Regions from separate parts of the Phytobacter cepae genome, predicted to be linked through region 2. Evidence: predicted binding sites of a transcription regulator. Region 2 holds the regulator's gene; the other holds the start of a gene.
The links. The regulator Fur, encoded in region 2, represses iron uptake genes when iron is present. The targets are predictions, from matches to a motif close to ATAATAATGAGAACNACTATCAA.
Positions count from the first base shown of each region.

Region 1: a site for Fur is predicted at 1,399-1,421, ahead of feoA (ferrous iron transporter A). Genes of this name have one in related genera too.

Region 1 covers NZ_CM135107.1:413,552-419,653, reverse strand. The annotation lists gene ACUY4Q_RS01910 (Tex family protein) at 1-1,113, shown strand, start outside; gene feoA (ferrous iron transporter A) at 1,525-1,752, shown strand; gene feoB (Fe(2+) transporter permease subunit FeoB) at 1,774-4,092, shown strand; gene feoC ([Fe-S]-dependent transcriptional repressor FeoC) at 4,102-4,347, shown strand; gene ACUY4Q_RS01890 (YdgH/BhsA/McbA-like domain containing protein) at 4,387-4,656, opposite strand; gene bioH (pimeloyl-ACP methyl ester esterase BioH) at 4,775-5,548, opposite strand; gene gntX (DNA utilization protein GntX) at 5,587-6,102, shown strand, end outside.
Region 2 covers NZ_CM135107.1:3,569,856-3,575,957, reverse strand. The annotation lists gene glnS (glutamine--tRNA ligase) at 1-578, shown strand, start outside; gene chiP (chitoporin ChiP) at 964-2,364, shown strand; gene chiQ (ChiQ/YbfN family lipoprotein) at 2,382-2,714, shown strand; gene fur (ferric iron uptake transcriptional regulator) at 2,779-3,228, opposite strand; gene fldA (flavodoxin FldA) at 3,516-4,046, opposite strand; gene ybfE (LexA regulated protein) at 4,181-4,489, opposite strand; gene ybfF (esterase) at 4,622-5,395, opposite strand; gene seqA (replication initiation negative regulator SeqA) at 5,578-6,102, shown strand, end outside.

The DNA of each region.
Region 1 (6,102 bases), 2.0 Mb from region 2:
CCGAAAGTGACCGGGCAGAAAGTGATCGTCAGCGAAGCGGGCGCGTCGGTCTATTCCGCTTCCGAACTGGCAGCGCTGGAGTTCCCGGATCTGGATGTGTCTTTGCGTGGCGCGGTCTCCATCGCCCGTCGCTTACAAGATCCGCTGGCCGAGCTTGTGAAAATCGATCCAAAATCCATCGGCGTTGGCCAGTATCAGCACGATGTCAGCCAGACGCAGCTCGCCCGCAAGCTGGACGCGGTTGTAGAAGATTGCGTGAACGCCGTGGGTGTGGATCTCAATACTGCCTCCGTGCCGCTGCTTACCCGCGTCGCAGGACTGACCCGCATGATGGCGCAGAACATCGTCTCCTGGCGTGATGAAAACGGTCAGTTCCAGAATCGTCAGCAACTGCTTAAAGTCAGCCGTCTCGGGCCAAAAGCCTTTGAACAGTGCGCGGGCTTCCTGCGTATCAACCACGGGGATAACCCACTGGATGCTTCAACGGTACACCCGGAAACCTACCCGGTAGTTGAGCGTATTCTGGCCGCAACGGAACAATCACTCCGCGACCTGATGGGCAATAGCACTGAGCTGCGCAAACTCAAGCCGTCCGACTTCACCGATGAGCAGGTGGGCGTGCCTACCGTTACGGACATCATCAAAGAGCTGGAAAAACCGGGCCGCGATCCGCGTCCTGAGTTTAAAACGGCGACTTTTGCTGATGGCGTGGAGACCATGAATGATCTGCTGCCCGGCATGGTGCTGGAAGGCGCGGTCACCAACGTCACCAACTTTGGTGCCTTTGTCGATATTGGCGTGCATCAGGACGGCCTCGTGCATATCTCTTCGCTTGCCGACAAGTTTGTCGACGATCCGCACACGGTGGTCAAAGCAGGCGATATCGTTAAGGTCAAAGTGCTGGACGTGGATCTTCAACGCAAACGTATTGCGCTGACTATGCGTCTGGATGAGCAACCCGGCGAAACCAATGCCCGCCGAAGCGGCGGCAGCAATCGTGAACAGGCACGCCCGGCAGCGAAAGCAGCAAAACCGCGTGGACGTGAAGCCCAGCCCGCAGGCAATAGCGCGATGATGGACGCGCTGGCGGCGGCGATGGGTAAAAAACGTTAAGCCCTCTCCCCTCCTTCGGGAGGGGAATATTTTTACCCCCTGTCAGCACGTCCTGCCACCTCTCCCGCGCAATATTTAATTAACAAATAAGAATCAATTGCATTATTTACAACATAAAGACGGCAATCTTAATAAAAAATTAAAATAAAGAAATAAACAGCCATTTTTATTCATACTTTTTAAGTGCTTATGAATATTAGGAAAACGAAAAAAATATTGCGCCATATCAACGATGCAGCGTTTTATGATTTCACTTGGGATGATATCGCGGTTAAATAAGTGTAGATAAAAACCATTCTCATTATCATTGTTCGTTCTGGTCATCACCTGGCACTCTGCCAACAAGCGAGTGGTTTCTTTATTTAATTCACCAGGCACAACAATAATTCGCGATAACGATAAGTAGGTTCTATGCAATTTCATCCTGAGAGTACGTGGAAAATAACCGGTTTCTCGCGCGAAATTAGCCCGGCGTGGCGCCAGAAACTCCTTTCTCTGGGTATGTTGCCCGGTTCATCTTTTAACGTGGTACGTGTGGCCCCCCTTGGCGACCCCGTACATATCGAAACACGCCGCGTTAATCTCGTATTACGTAAAAAAGACCTCGCGTTTTTACAACTGGAAGCCATTGCCGGTTAATCCTCACGGGTAAGATGAAATATGAAAAAGTTAACCATTGGATTAATTGGTAATCCGAACTCCGGGAAGACCACCTTATTTAATCAGTTGACCGGAGCCCGCCAGCGCGTGGGCAACTGGGCAGGTGTCACGGTCGAGCGTAAAGAGGGGCAGTTTTCTACGACCGACCATCAGGTCACGCTGGTCGACCTGCCAGGTACGTACTCACTGACGACCATTTCATCGCAGACGTCGCTGGATGAACAAATTGCCTGCCACTACATTCTGAGCGGCGATGCGGACCTGTTAATTAACGTGGTGGACGCCTCAAACCTTGAGCGTAACCTCTATCTCACCGTGCAACTGCTGGAACTGGGCATCCCCTGCGTGGTGGCATTGAACATGCTGGATATCGCCGAGAAACAAAAAGTCCGCATTGATATTGACGCCCTCTCGGCCCGACTGGGTTGCCCGGTGGTCCCGCTGGTCTCCACACGCGGTCGAGGCATTGACGCATTAAAACTCGCCGTCGATCGCCACCAGAAAAATAGCCCGGTTGAACTGGTGCACTATGCACAGCCGCTGCAACGCGAGGCCAACGCGCTCGCGGGGGAAATGGCCCAGGAAATGCCGCTGACTCAACGCCGCTGGCTTGGCCTGCAAATGCTGGAAGGCGATATCTATAGCCGTGCTTACGCGGGTGACGCCGCGCTGAAACTGGACGCGACGCTGACGCGTCTGCAACGTGAAATTGACGATCCGGCGCTGCATATTGCCGACGCCCGCTATCAGGCTATTTCGGCGATATGTGATGCGGTCAGTAATACCCTGACCGCCGAGCCCAGCCAGTTTACCGCGGCTGTCGATCGCATCATCCTCAACCGGTTTCTCGGCCTCCCTATTTTCCTGTTTGTGATGTACCTGATGTTCCTGCTGGCCATTAACATTGGCGGTGCCCTGGCACCTATTTTTGATGCGGGTTCTATCGCCATTTTTGTGCACGGCATTCAGTGGCTGGGATACACGCTGCACTTCCCGGACTGGTTAACAATCTTCCTCGCCCAGGGGCTGGGTGGGGGTATCAACACCGTACTGCCGCTGGTGCCGCAAATTGGCATGATGTACCTGTTCCTCTCTTTTCTGGAGGATTCCGGTTACATGGCGCGTGCGGCTTTTGTGATGGACAGGCTAATGCAGGCCCTCGGGCTGCCCGGTAAATCCTTCGTGCCGCTGATTGTCGGATTCGGCTGCAATGTGCCTTCGGTGATGGGAGCACGTACGCTGGATGCGCCGCGTGAACGGCTGATGACCATTATGATGGCCCCGTTTATGTCCTGCGGCGCGCGGCTGGCCATTTTCGCGGTCTTTTCTGCTGCGTTCTTCGGTCAGGAAGGCGCACTCATTGTCTTCTCTCTGTATGTGCTGGGGATCGTCATGGCGATTCTGACCGGACTGATGCTCAAACACACCATCATGCGTGGCGAAGCCTCGCCGTTCATTATGGAACTGCCGGTCTATCACGTGCCGCACCTGAAAAGCCTGTTGTTGCAAACCTGGCAACGGCTGAAAGGTTTTGTCCTGCGCGCGGGTAAAGTCATCGTTATCGTGAGCATTTTCCTCAGCGCGTTAAACAGCTTCTCCCTCTCGGGCAAAGCGGTTGATAACATTAATGATTCAGCGCTGGCCTCGGTCAGCCGCGTCTTTACCCCACTGTTGCAGCCGATTGGCGTACAGCCTGACCACTGGCAGGCGACCGTTGGCCTCTTTACTGGCGCGATGGCAAAAGAAGTGGTCGTCGGCACGTTGAACACGCTTTATACCGCAGAACATATTCAGGAAGCGCCTTTTGACCCTGCCGGGTTTAGCCTGACGGACGAATTAGGTACAGCCGCAGAAGAGACCTGGTCAAGCCTCAGAGATACCTTCAGCTTGAGCGTGCTGGCAAACCCCATTGAGGCCAGTAAAGGTGACGGCGAGATGGAAACCGGTACCATGGGCGTAATGAGTGAGAAATTTGGTAGCGCCAGTGCGGCTTACAGCTACCTGATTTTTGTCCTGCTCTATATTCCGTGCATATCAGTGATGGGGGCGATTTCGCGAGAGTCGAGCCGTGGCTGGATGGGCTTTTCTGTGCTCTGGGGGCTCAACATTGCCTATTCATTGGCGACCATATTTTACCAGGCCGCCAACGTTAGCCAGCATCCGACTTACAGCCTGGTCTGCATAATGATCGTCATCCTGTTTAATATTGTCGTCATTGGCGGTCTGCGGCGCGCCAGAAGCCGTGTTGATGTCAATCTGTTAGCCACCCGCAAAACAGCGGCCAGCTGCTGCGAAAGCCCGGCTGGGGACTGCCACTAAGGCGCGTCTATGGCATCGTTAATTGACGTTCGCGACCTGCTTGCATTGCAAGGCCGGATGGAAGCCAGCCAGCTTTGCCGCGCGCTGCATCTTTCTCGCCCGATGGTAGAAGCCATGTTAGGCCGCATGGAGGCGATGGGGAAAGCCGTACGCATTCAACAAGAGGCAGAAGGGTGTCTGACGGGAAGCTGTAAAGCCTGCCCGGAGGGAAAATCAGCCTGTCAGCAGGAGTGGTGGTCACTAACCGGTCGCTAAAAGCGGGCCATCCGGCCCGCGTTTTCACTCACTTTACGATTACTTGTAGACATCCGCCGTTGCATGGATGTCTTTTTCAGTTTTCTCGCCGCTGGTCACGACAAAATATTTGCCACCCAGCTCATCAGCTTTTTTGGACAGCTCTTGCTTCGCGTCCATCGGTGCGGTGGTATCGGACGTGGTGATAGTGCCTACCTTCGTCAGATTCATACCCTCGACTTTATCTTTTTGCAGCTCTTCTGCAGCCATCACGCCGAAGGACAGGGAACCAATAACCAGAGACGTAACAATTCCTGTAACTAATTTCATACCTATGATTCTCCTCAGGTTTCATAATTGTCGTGCAGGTGCGGGGCCAAGTTAAACGCACCGCAACAGCCACTTAAGTATTGTAGTGGGTTGACGATTATTCAAGCTGGTGTACCCGTTACGTTACAGATTCAGAAAAGGACCTTAACGTCATGGCAAAATCATCTGGATGAGAAATAAAAGGGGCATGGGCCGCTTTGGCAAAAATAATGGATTCACTCTGCGGCCATAGTGCGTCCAGCGGGGCGATAATCCGGCGTGGAACCAGGCCATCCAGTCGCCCGTAAATGCGCAGGAAAGGTAACGTCAGATCCGCCAGCGCATCCCTCAGGTCTGCTGTTTTCAGGATCTCCAGCCCGCCATTCAGCACCTCTGGTGTGGGCATGGGCAATGACAAAACGGCATTTTTTAGCTGGCGCGCATCCTGACGGGCTGTTTCGGTGCCCATTGTCTGCAAGGCCAGGAAGCGCTCCACCGTGCGCTGAAAATCGTCACTCAGTTGCCGCTGAAAATCGGCCAGCACGTCAGATTTAATGCCCGCCCAGCTTCCCTGCTCACTAAAGCACGGTGACGATGCCACCGTCACCAGACCACTGATGCGCGCAGGGGCCATTAACGCCGCCTGGCTTGCGACCAGTCCGCCCAGACTCCAGCCCAGCCAGACAGCACGTTCCGGCGCGCGTGCCAGCACACATTCAGCCATTCCCTCAAGCGTCATCGCCGGGAAACCGCTGCTGCGGCCATAACCCGGTAAATCGACCAGATGGAGGGTGAAATGCGAGCTCAGTTCAGCGGTTATGCAATCCCACACTTGCGCATTCAGCCCCCAGCCGTGAAGCAGCACAAGATGGCAATGTCCTTCGCCTTTGGTTTCCCACCAGATATCGTTCATCGGCTATGGTTCTCTTTCTTCAAACAAGGAGGTTGAACATGCTAACAGTGCCTGGCCTGTGCTGGCTATGCCGAATGCCGCTGGCCCTCGCTCACTGGGGGATATGCTCCTGTTGCGCCAGAACCCTTCCTCTTAAGGTGCCCGTCTGCCCCCGCTGTGCCCTGCCAGCGCTCAGCCGCACGCTACCCTGTGGTCGCTGCCTGCAAAAAATGCCGCCCTGGCAACAGATGGTGACGGTTAGCGGGTATATGCCCCCGCTCAGTCAGCTGGTGCATCAGATGAAATTTTCCCGACGCCCGGAAATGGCACTGGCCCTGGCACGCTTACTGTTACTGGCCGTCAGGGACGCTCGCAGAACCCGACACTGCCCGGTACCGGACATGCTGGTCAGTGTTCCCTTGTGGCAACGCCGTCAATGGCGAAGAGGGTATAATCAGAGCGACCTGCTTTGTCGGCCGCTGGCGCGCTGGCTCGGCTGCCGTTATGAGCCTGCTGCCCTGACACGCACGCGCATGACCCGCATCCAGCATCAACTGAGCGCCCGCTTGCGTAAA
Region 2 (6,102 bases):
TTGTGACCATGCCGAATCATCCGAATAAACCGGAGATGGGCAGCCGTGAGGTTCCGTTTAGCGCAGAGATTTGGATCGATCGCGCCGACTTCCGCGAAGAAGCCAACAAGCAGTACAAGCGCCTGGTGATGGGCAAAGAAGTGCGCCTGCGTAACGCCTATGTGGTGAAGGCTGAGCGTGTGGAGAAAGATCCCGACGGCACTATCACCACCATCTTCTGTACTTATGATGCGGACACCCTGAGCAAAGATCCAGCGGATGGCCGTAAAGTGAAAGGCGTCATTCACTGGGTGAGTGCGGCCCACGCGCTGCCGGTTGAAATCCGTCTTTATGACCGTCTGTTCAGCGTGCCAAACCCAGGCGCCGCTGAAGATTTCCTCTCGGTGATGAATCCGGAATCTCTGGTCGTTAAACAGGGTTATGCTGAGCCGTCATTGCAGTCTGCCGCAGCCGGTAAAGCTTACCAGTTTGAGCGTGAAGGTTACTTCTGCCTCGATAGCCGTTATGCAACAGCTGATAAGCTGGTCTTCAACCGCACCGTGGGTCTGCGTGACACCTGGGCGAAAGTCGGCGAGTAATTAACGCGCGACTTTATCTGAACGCCGCCCCGTGCGGCGTTTTTTTATTCTTCCCATCTGAAATTTTAATAATTGTCTGTGATTGACATGAAAAGTTGTTTTAATTTTTTCATTCTCATCCTTCATTTTCCCGATTATTTAACGCGATAAATTACCATTCCCAACTGTTATTCCACGTCTGCGCCAAAACGGATTGAAATCTGTGTTCCTGGTCATATTCCTGATGCTCATTCAGGTAAAGTGCTTGATCATTCATGCGGGCAAAAATAATCTTGATTCGTGGTGTGAAACAAGTTTTTAGCACTCACAGCTATTCCCTGGTTTTAATTTGTTGCTGAATGCCTTTGCACAGCACTTTTGTTTTTTTAGTCAAAGAGGAACAATTATGATCGCGTTTGTCGCTAAACGTAAGGCGATAGCGTTAGCTATTGCCAGCACAACAGCAATATCAGGTTTAATGATAACCCCTGCGGTAAATGCCGAAGGTTTTGTCGATGATTCAACGCTTACCGGCGGGGTGTATTACTGGCAGCGTGAACGCGATCGTAAGGACGTCACCGACGGTAATAAATATAAAACAAACCTTGCACACTCAACCTGGAATACTAACCTCGATTTCCAGTCCGGTTATGCAGCAGATATGTTCGGTATCGATATTGCCGCGTTTGCGGCAATCGAAATGGCAGAGTCATCCGGCAGTGCACACCCTAATGAAATGGCGTTTTCCAATAGTCACAAAGTCTATGACGAAGACTGGGCGGGCGACAGAAGTGGGGCCAGTCTTTATACCGCGGCGGCAAAATTTAAATATGGTCCGGTATGGGCGCGAGCGGGTTACATTCAGCCAACGGGGCAGACACTGCTGGCCTCCAACTGGAGCTTTATGCCGGGTACGTATCAGGGTACGGAACTAGGTGCAAAACTTGATTATGAAGATTGCGGTGCACTGAGTTTCTCGTATATGTGGGCCAATGAATATAAAGCCCCCTGGTACAACGAAACCGATTATTTCTATCAAAATGATGGCGTGAGCAAGATTGATTATGTCCATTCACTCGGCGCGCAATATGATTTTAAAAACGATCTCATTTTAGAAGCGGCATTTGGTCAGGCGCAGGGCTATGTTGACCAATACTTTGCAAAAGCCAGTTATAAATTTGATATTGCGGGCAGCCCATTGTCGACAAGCTATCAGTTCTACAGCTCACGCGATAAAGCATCTAATCACACCATCAATGATATTTATGACGGTACGGCCTGGTTACAGGCACTGACCTTTAATTATACCGCAGGGCCTGTCGATTTACGTCTTGAGGGAACATGGGTCAAAGCCGATGGTCGCCAGGGATATTTCAATTCGCGTATGACGCCGCTTTATGGCTCGTCAAATGGCCGACTGGATATCTGGTGGGATAATCGTTCTGACTTTAACGCCCATAATGAGAAAGCGGTATTTGTTGGCGCTATGTATGATCTTAAAGATTTAAATCTTCCGGGCTGGGCGGTAGGCGCATCCTATGTGTATGGCTGGGATGCCAAGCCATCCAACGTTTCCTCTGGCGACCAATACTATAAAGCCAATAATTCAATTAAGGAATCCGCTTACAGCCTCGACGTCGTTTACACCCTGCAGGATGGTCTGGCGAAAGGGACGTTATTTAAACTGCACTTCACGCAGTTTGATAACCACTCTGATATTCCAAGCTGGGGCGGTGGTTACAACAACATCTTCCAGGATGAGCGCGATGTGAAATTTATCGTGATCGCACCGTTTACGATTTTCTGATGCGAGAGAAGGGCAAAATGAAAAAAAGCATAATGATTCTGTTTATGACCCTGGGACTTGCTGGCTGCGTACAGCAACCCTCAGCGCCGAAAGAAGATATGCGTTTGAGAGCAGCTTACAGTGCCTGCATTAACACCGCAGAAGGATCGTCGGAAAAACTTGAAGCCTGCCGTAGCGTGTTAGACGTGTTGAAGTCAGAAAAGGCACATCAACAGTTTGCTCATGAAGAATCCGTCCGTACACTGGATTATCAGCAGTGTCTGGACGCCACGCATACGGGCAATGGTCAGGCGGTAAAAGCGAACTGCGATCGTATCTGGCAGGAAATTCGCAGCAACAATACGCCGTAGACACTCTTTTTGTACCACCAATAAAAAAGCCAACCGGAGGTTGGCTTTTTACGTTTACGGAAGATTACTTCGCAATCTCGTGGGCGTTTTCATCGCTGCGGCAATCGCCTTCAGCGCAGTGGCCATAGAGGTACAGGCTATGGTTCGTCAGGCGAATGCCGTGTTGAGAGGCGATTTCACGCTGGCGAGCTTCAATGGAGTCATCACTGAATTCAATCACTTTGCCGCAATCGAGGCAAATCAAGTGATCGTGGTGATGTTGCTGAGTCAGTTCGAAGACAGATTTGCCGCCTTCAAAATTATGACGGGTTACGATCCCGGCATCATCAAACTGGTTCAGAACACGGTAAACCGTGGCCAGCCCGATCTCTTCGCCCATGTCAATCAGGCGCTTATATAAATCTTCCGCACTGACATGATGGTTGTCCGGCTCCTGAAGCACTTCCAGGATTTTCAAGCGAGGAAGCGTGACTTTCAGGCCGGCCTTCTTTAATGCGGTATTGTTGTCAGTCATGCGGAATCTGTCCTGTTGCTAAACGGTTCGCTCCCCAAGGGGAAGCTACAAGGAATGCACTGGGAAATGCGTCTCATTATAGAACTGCCATGTCTAAATGAAAACTGCAAGCCCTCAAGTAAAGTAAGCGTATAAAACGTGGTAGTGCCAACAAAGTCCGTTGCGCTACCCGTTTTAACCAGGCCATATTGTACAGTGCTGGCGGCAAAAGTTAAAAAAATGTAGCAATTATTTCCATTGGTTTTAACTATCGATCTGGCGCAACCCGCAGGATGCGCCAAACAGCATCAGGCATTGATGATATCGTTAAGATTCAGCTCTTCGGAAATCTGTTTAACCCATTTATCCACGCGTGCAGCGGTCAGTTCTGGTTGACGATCTTCGTCAATGGCCAGCCCAACAAAATGGTCATCATCGGCAAGGCCTTTAGAGGCTTCAAAGTGGTAGCCTTCGGTCGGCCAGTGACCCACAATCACCGCGCCACGTGGTTCGATGATGTCACGAATTGTCCCCAGCGCATCACAGAAGTACTCTGCATAATCTTCCTGGTCACCACAGCCAAACAATGCGACTAACTTGCCATTGAAATCAATGTCTTCCAGCGTCGGGAAAAAATCATCCCAGTCACACTGCGCTTCGCCGTAATACCAGGTCGGGATGCCAAGCAGCAGAATGTCATAGCCTTCCAGATCCTCTTTGCTGCTCTTTGCAATGTCGTGTACATCTGCAACGTCTTTACCAAGCTGTGCCTGGATCATCTTTGCGATGTTTTCGGTATTACCGGTGTCGCTGCCGAAAAAAATGCCAGTGATTGCCATGAGTAAAATAACCTCTTGAAACTTAATGATATGGTGGTGGCGTTTAGCCCACGGATAAGGGCAATCATAGCAGATCAGAGAAGCACGCGGAAACTGCAATCGCGTCGGACTGCACTCTCTGCTACATGAAAACGTTATTCAGATGAAGAATCAGAGGAATCAATGCTGTTCAGCGCTTTTAGCTGCTCCAGCAACATCTCTTCGATGAGTTCGCTGCGACTCATTTGACGCGCGTCAGCCAGGGCGTTTAATGCGTCAACGGCCTCCGCGTTGATTTTCAGTTCGACGCGTTTAAGCCCACGAAATTTATCGCGTTTAAGCTGATTGCGTTTGTTAATGCGCAATTGCTCGTCGCGAGAGAGCGGATTGGTTTTAGGACGTCCCGGGCGACGCTCATTCGCGAACAGATCTAGGGTCGTGCGGTCCGTTTGTTCTTTAGCCATGATTTAAGAAATACTACGGGAAGTACAAGCAATCGAGCCTGAGCCCGGGTTGATTAGCGCGCCATCATACATCAGGGAGGCAGGGACGCCAACGCCCGGGCGCGTTATGATGACCGAGCGCCGGGTTTTTAATCAGTTTGTCTTTTCAGCAAGATAACGACGAATAGCGCGCAAAACCGCTTCCGGCTTTTCCGCATGCACCCAGTGTCCGGCACCGGCAATGACATGCGCCTTCGCCTGCGGAAACTGTTTAAGCAGAGGCTGACGATACTGCTCGGTCACGTAAGGGGAGTTGCCACCGGGGATGAACAGGGCAGGGTGGTCCCAGACCGGCACCTCTTCCCAGCCGACAATGTGGGGGTACTGCTCCCACAGCACGGGGACATTAAAGCGCCATTGCCCGTCAACAAAGGACTTCAACAAAAATTGAATCACCCCTTCTTCATCGATGACGGTGCGCATCACGGTGGCCGCTTGTTGTCGCGTCGTGGCCCCGGCATCCGTCACCGCATTGATAGCAGCAAAAATCTCATCGTGGCGACGCACGGCATAATCCACGGGGGCAATATCAATCGCTACCAGTCCGTCAATACGTTCCGGGGCAATCGCGGTTAAGGCCATGACCGCTTTCCCTCCCATTGAGTGACCGATAAAGGTGGCCCGCTCAAGGGAATGCGCGTCCAGCGTATCAACCAAATCCTGGGCCATCGCGGGGTAATTCATTTCGTCCGAACTCGCAGAAAGCCCATGATTACGCATGTCCACCTGAAGGATGTCATGGTCGCTCACAAGGTCGCGCGCCAGAATGCCAAGGTTATCCAGGCTGCCAAACAGGCCGTGGACTAACACGATGGGAGAATTGTTGTGCGATTGTTGTGCAGATTGCGCTCGGGTATTCAATTTCATGGCAAAGTTCTTTTTTTCGCTCTTTCGGATTAGGGTATTATGTTGAACATTCTGCCGCCCGGCTGCAAGGTTCAGACACAATCTAACTTAGCCGCCACTCAGGTTTAGCGCTATCCGCTGTTGAGATTTGACTTTATAATCTCAATAACTTGTATTCAGATAAGACACTGCACTGGATTAAAATGAAAACGATTGAAGTTGATGATGAACTCTACAGTTATATTGCCAGCCACACGAAGCATATTGGTGAGAGCGCATCCGACATTTTACGGCGCATGTTGAAATTTTCCGCCTCCTCTCAGCCTGCCGCCACGACGCCTGCCGCTGCAAAAGAAGCCCCTGTTACGCCGAAAGTCGAAGAGAGTAAGCCGACCAACACCGCGAAAGACAAAGTTCGTGCGGTGCGCGAGTTGCTGCTTTCTGACGAATACGCCGATCAGAAAAAAGCCGTTAACCGTTTCATGCTGGTGCTGTCTACACTCTATTCTCTGGACAACAAAGCCTTTGCAGAATCCACCGAGTCCCTGCACGGGCGTACCCGCGTATACTTTGCGTCTGATGAACAAACCTTGTTGCAAAATGGCACGCAGACCAAGCCAAAACAGGTGCCAGATACACCATACTGGGTCATCACCAACACTAATACGGGTCGTAAATGCAGCATGGTAGAACACATCATGCAGTCAATGCAGTTCCCGGCGGAATTG